Regions from separate parts of the Streptomyces sp. NPDC051740 genome, predicted to be linked through region 1. Evidence: riboswitches for the same ligand, from Rfam matches in the RefSeq annotation. Region 1 holds a riboswitch; the other holds the start of a gene.
What was found. Region 1 has a riboswitch for cyclic di-AMP ahead of ACIA6T_RS27030 (M23 family metallopeptidase). Riboswitches for the same ligand answer to the same signal wherever they lie in the genome.
Positions count from the first base shown of each region.

Region 2: another riboswitch for cyclic di-AMP. It lies ahead of ACIA6T_RS00620 (transglycosylase SLT domain-containing protein); the one in region 1 lies ahead of ACIA6T_RS27030 (M23 family metallopeptidase).

Region 1 is NZ_JBITCL010000019.1:17,742-20,666, forward strand. It holds gene ACIA6T_RS27025 (GntR family transcriptional regulator) at 1-537, opposite strand, end outside; gene ACIA6T_RS27030 (M23 family metallopeptidase) at 726-1,499, opposite strand; cyclic di-AMP (ydaO/yuaA leader) riboswitch at 1,512-1,676, opposite strand; gene ACIA6T_RS27035 (M16 family metallopeptidase) at 1,879-2,925, opposite strand, start outside.
Region 2 is NZ_JBITCL010000001.1:130,715-133,639, reverse strand. It holds gene ACIA6T_RS00625 (polyprenyl synthetase family protein) at 1-959, opposite strand, end outside; cyclic di-AMP (ydaO/yuaA leader) riboswitch at 1,534-1,701, shown strand; gene ACIA6T_RS00620 (transglycosylase SLT domain-containing protein) at 1,707-2,201, shown strand; gene ACIA6T_RS00615 (HAD family hydrolase) at 2,165-2,925, opposite strand, start outside.

The DNA of each region.
Region 1 (2,925 bases):
GGCGTCCACGATCACACCGTGCTCCGCCCAGTACTCGACGGGATCGGACGGCCCCTCGACGGCGTACATCCAGGCGATCTTGTGCCGCAGCTGGGTCAGTGTCGAGGTCAGTGCCGGGCTGCCGGTGGCCTGGGCGAGCGTCTCGTGGAACCAGCCGCTCAGGGAGCGCAGGTCGTCGCTGTTGCCCTGGCGGGCGCGTTCCTGCCCCAGCCTGACCAGGCCGCGCAGCACCTTCAGATGGGCCTCGGTGCGGCGCTGGGCCGCGCGGGAGGCGCCGAGCGGCTCGAGGAGCATGCGCATCTCCAGCAGGTCGGCGGCCTCCTGCTCGGTGGGTTCCGCGACGCACGCGCCCGCGTGCCGCCGGGTCACCACGAATCCCTCGGCCTCCAGCGTGCGCAGCGCCTCCCGGACGGGGACGCGGGAGACTCCGTAACGGCGGGCGAGCACTTCCTCGGTGAGCCGGCCGCCGCGCTCGTGGACACCCGCGACGATGTCGTCCCGGATCGCCGTGCACACCGAGTGCGCGGGAATGCGCATGACGAACCTCCGGATTAATCCCCGTGAAACGTCGACGATTGACGTGTGTTCCGCGACTCTATTGCAATCGGCGGGAATTCACGACGGCGGGCCGGAATCCATGCATATTTTTTGGACAAGTGATGCGGCGGTGCCCGGAAACACCGATGCCCCGGCTCGGGGAGCCGGGGCATCGGGAAGCGGGCGGGTCAGAGGTTCACGCCGTGCGCGCGGAGGTAGGCGACGGGGTCGAGGTCGGAGCCGTAATCGGCGCCCGTGCGGGCCTCGAAGTGCAGATGCGCGCCCGTGACGTTGCCGGTGGCGCCGGAGAGGCCGATCTGCTGCCCGGCGGCCACCTGCTGGCCCACCGAGACGCCGATGGACGACAGGTGGGCGTACTGGGTGTACGTGCCGTCGTGCATCTTGATGACGACCTGGTTGCCGTACGAGCCGCCCCAGCCGGCCTCGACCACGGTGCCGACGCCGACCGACTGGACGGGGGTGCCGGTCGCGGCGTGGAAGTCGACACCGGTGTGACTGCCGGAGGACCACAGCGAGCTGCCGGCCTGGTAACCGGTCGAGACGTACGAGCCGGCGATCGGGGAGACGAAGGTGTTGAGGCGCTCGCGCTCGGCCTCCCGCGCGGCGCGCTCCTTCTCCGCGCGGGCCTCCTCGGCCGCCTCGGCGGCCTTCTCGCGCGCGGCCTCCTCGGCGGCCTTCCGCGCGGCGGCCTCGGCCGCCTCCCGGGCGGCCTCGTGCTGGGCGGCCGCCTGGGCGTCGATCCGGTCGGCGACCGCGTCGCCGAGGGTGACGACGGGCGTGAGGCCGGTCTGTGCGGCAGCGGGCTCGGCGGCGAGCGCGGGGGCCGCGAGGGAGCCGACGACGCCGGTGGTGGTGAGCGCCGCGACGCCCGCCACGCGGGCGGTGCCGCGCTGCGTCCGGCTGGGACGACGGTGCTTGCCCGGGGCGCGGGTGAACGCCATGTACAGGCTGGTCCTTTCCTTCCCTCTCGCCTACCGGGTTAGCTGACGGGTTCGGAGCAGGAAGGTCTCCTACGGGCCCCCTCGCGACACGCGCGGGCGTCCGATTCACCCCAGGGACTGCGGTGGGTCCCCGGCTCCCCCGGCTCGCGCCGTAGGGGGACTCGGCGATGGCTGTCCGGTGCCGCGGGTGCGGCGCACTGCCCGACGAACAGCCCGGATGACGCTAAGCGGGCCGTCTCCCGATCCTCAAACGAATCCCGGTTTTTGTAGCGCATCCCACAGGCCAGACAGGCAACTTCCGCCCCGATTCGGGCATAAGCGGGCCCTGGTGGCTTTCGTGTCACCAGGGCCCCACGCGCGCGTGCGTCCTCGCCGCTCGCTACTCGGCCGTCACGACGGTGACTTCACCGATGCCGAGGGCCTCGACGGGTGCCTTGATCTGCGCCGCGTCACCGACGAGGACGGTCACCAGGCGGTCCACCGGGAAGGCGTTCACGACGGCCGCGGTGGCCTCCACGGTGCCGGTCGCGGCCAACTGCCGGTACAGGTCGGCCTGGTAGTGGTCGGGCAGGTGCTGCTCGACCTGGTCGGCCAGGGTGCTCGCGACGGCCGCGGCGGTCTCGTACTTGAGCGGCGCCACGCCCACGAGGTTCTGCACCGCGACATCGCGTTCGTCGTCGGTGAGCCCGTCGGCGGCGAGCGTGCGCAGCACCGTCCACAGGTCCTCGAGGGCGGGGCCGGTGTTCGGGGTGTCGACGGAGCCGCTGATGGCCAGCATCGCCGCGCCGGTGCCGTCCGGGGCGGACCTGAGGACCTGGCCGAACGCCCGTACGCCGTAGGTGTAGCCCTTCTCCTCGCGCAGCACGCGGTCCAGGCGGGAGGTGAGGGTGCCGCCGAGGCAGTACGTGCCGAGCACCTGCGCGGGCCACACGCGGTCGTGCCGGTCCGCGCCGATACGGCCGATCAGCAGCTGCGTCTGGACGGCGCCGGGGCGGTCCACGATCACGACGCGCCCGGTGTCGTCGGCGACCACCGGCGGAACGGGCCGCGGCTGCGCCGAGGAGCCGGTCCAGGCGCCCAGGGTGTCGCCGAGCAGGGCGTCCAGGTCGATGCCGGTGAGGTCGCCGACGACCACGGCGGTCGCCGTGGCGGGGCGGACGTGCTTCTCGTAGAAGGCGCGGACGGCCGCGGAGTCGATGCCGGTGACCGTCTCCTCGGTGCCCTGGCGCGGACGCGACATACGGGCACTCGCCGGGAACAGCTCCTTGGAGAGCTCCTTGGCGGCGCGGCGGGAGGGGTTGGCCAGCTCGTGCGGGATCTCGTCGAGGCGGTTGCGGACCAGCCGCTCGACCTCGCTGTCGGCGAACGCCGGCGCCCTGAGCGCGTCGGCGAGCAGCCCGAGTCCCTTGGTGAGCCGGGAGGCCGG
Region 2 (2,925 bases), on a different contig from region 1:
GCCTCGCACTCCCGCAGCGGGGCGAGCGCCGCGCGCGCCTCCTCGGCGTAGCGCACGGTGTCCCGGCGGGCCTGCTCCAGCGCGGGGTGGGCGCGCAGCAGCCGCAGCGCCTCGGCGTGCCGGGCGTCGTCGGTGAGGTCGGAGTCGAGCAGCTCGCACAGGGCGATGTCGTCGGCGAGCCCGAGCCGGGCCGCCCGTTCGCGCAGCCGCAGCACGGGCAGGGTGGCGATGCCCTCGCGCAGGTCGGTACCGGGGGTCTTGCCGGACTCGTGGGAGTCGGAGGCGATGTCCAGGACGTCGTCGGCGAGCTGGAAGGCGACGCCGAGCCGCTCGCCGTACTGGGTCAGCACGTCCACGACCGTCTCGTCGGCGCCGGACATCATCGCGCCGAACCGGCAGGCGACGGCGACCAGCGAGCCGGTCTTGCCGCCGAGCACGTCCAGGTAGTGGTCGACCGGGTCGCGGCCGTCCTGCGGTCCCGCGGTCTCCAGGATCTGCCCGGTGACCAGCCGCTCGAACGCCTCGGCCTGCACCCGCACGGCCTCGGGACCGAGGTCGGCCAGGATGTGCGAGGCCCGCGCGAAGAGGAAGTCGCCGGTGAGGACCGCGACGGAGTTGCCCCAGCGGGCGTTCGCGCTGTCGACGCCGCGCCGCACCTCGGCCTCGTCCATCACGTCGTCGTGGTACAGCGTGGCCAGATGGGTGAGCTCCACGACCACGGCCGAGGGCACGACGCCGGGCGCGTAGGGGTCGCCGAACTGGGCGGCGAGCATCACGAGCAGCGGACGGAACCGCTTGCCGCCGGCCCGCACCAGGTGCTGGGCGGCTCCCGTGATGAAGGGGACCTCACTCTTGGTGGCCTCGAGCAGCCCTTCCTCGACAGCCGTCATTCCGGCCTGGACATCGGCTTCCAGAGCCTGGTCCCGCACGCTCAGCCCGAACGGCCCGACGACGGTCACGAGGGGTCTCCTGTCTGCTGGTGTCCACTGGCGGTTACACGGAATGTCGATAGGTCGCTGCCATCACTCAAGTCAGCGTATCCGGTCATGTTTCGATCACCGCCAGCGCCCGGCGTTACGGGCAGGGCGGTACGGGATCAGGAACGGAGTGCTTTTGATCGGTTGATAACAACGGACATTCTTCGGCTTTCCCGGACGTAGCAATCCACTCCTCGACCCGGCTCCGGACCCGCCTGCCGGGCCCCGCCTCGCCACGCGAACCATCCTGCCCGCCCCGGCGTCCGATTTGCCGCAAATGAAGAGCTAATTCACCTTGGCGAAAAATGCGCTCACAGGTAATCCCCAGTGAAGTGGGTCACGCGCGACCCGGCGCCCCCATCGCCCGTCGCCACTCGCCTTTCGCCTTTCCCCGGCGCCGAGTTGACCCTTGGCAGCAGCAAAGGATCAAGCGTCCCAAAACCCCCATCACAAGATCAAACGGCACCTTCTGTGATGCCCGCGCTTGTTCCCGACATGTGCTCTCGCATACGTTCCGGGCCTGCCGGGTGGACGCCTAATCCTGCCGCCGCCCGCATCACACCCGACGACGAACTCGAGACGGCAGGAGTGGGGGACCCAGGTAAGCCGCCGCACCGGACTTCGCACCGGGACGGCTAGGGGTGAAGCCATGCCCGCAGGGGCACGGCCGGGCACTCTCCCGCCCGAACCCGACAGCTCACCTCGCAGGCGTAGGAGAGGAACCCAGACATGCCTGCTTTCGGTCAGCTCAACCGCTTCGGCAACCGCCGCCTCGCCCGTTCCCTCGCCGTCGCCGGCGCCGGCGTCGCCGTGGTCGCCCTGCCGCTGTTCGGCGCGACCGGCGCCTCCGCGGCCACCACCGAGCCGACGGCGCCGACGACCGCCGCCTCCGTGACGGCGTACCCGGACAACCTCGACGGCTGGATCCGCGAGTCGCTGGACATCATGGCGCAGCAGGGCATCCCGGGCAGCTACGACGCCATCCACCGCAACATCATGCGCGAGTCCTCCGGCAACCCGTACGCCATCAACAACTGGGACTCCAACGCCGCCGCCGGCACCCCGTCGAAGGGCCTGCTGCAGGTCATCGACCCGACCTTCGCGGCCTACCACGTGCCCGGCACCGCCTTCGACCCGTACGACCCGGTCGCGAACATCACGGCGGCCTGCAACTACGCGGCCGACCGCTACGGCTCCATCGACAACGTCTTCGGCGCGTACTGAGCCACCCGCTGACGGGCGAGCGTCATCGCCCCGCCGAACAGTCGCTCGAGGACGACGGCCACGCCGTCGTCCTCGTTCGACGTGGTGACCTCGTCCGCCACCGCCTTCAGTTCGGGATGCGCGTTGGCCATGGCGACGCCGTGGGCCGCCCAGGCGAACATGGGGACGTCGTTCGGCATGTCGCCGAAGGCGATCGTCCGCGCCGGGCTCACCCCCAGGTGCTCGGCGGCCAGCGCCAGCCCGGTCGCCTTGGTCACCCCGCACGGCTGGAGCTCCACGGTGCCCGGCCCCGACATGGTGACCGTGGCCAGTGACCCGACCACCGACCGGGCCGCCGCCGCCAACGCGTCGTCGGACAGGTCCGGATGGCGCAGCAGCACCTTGCTGATCGGCCGGTCCCACAGCTCGGCCCGCCGCTCGACCCGCACCGCGGGCAGGGTCGGGTGCGGCATCAGATAGCCGGGCTCGATCAGCGTCAGCCCGTCGGCCCCGTCCTGGTCGACCGCGGCGTACACCTCCCCCACCTCGGCCTCGATCTTGCCGAGCGCGGTCTCCGCCAGTTCCCGGTCCAGCGTGACGGACCACAGCAGCCGGTGCGCGCCGGCGTCGTACACCTGCGCGCCCTGTCCGCACACCGCGAGCCCCGTGCAGCCCAGGTCGTCCAGGAGCGGCCGCACTCTGGGGGCCGGGCGCCCCGTCACCACGAGGTGCCGGGCGCCGGCCC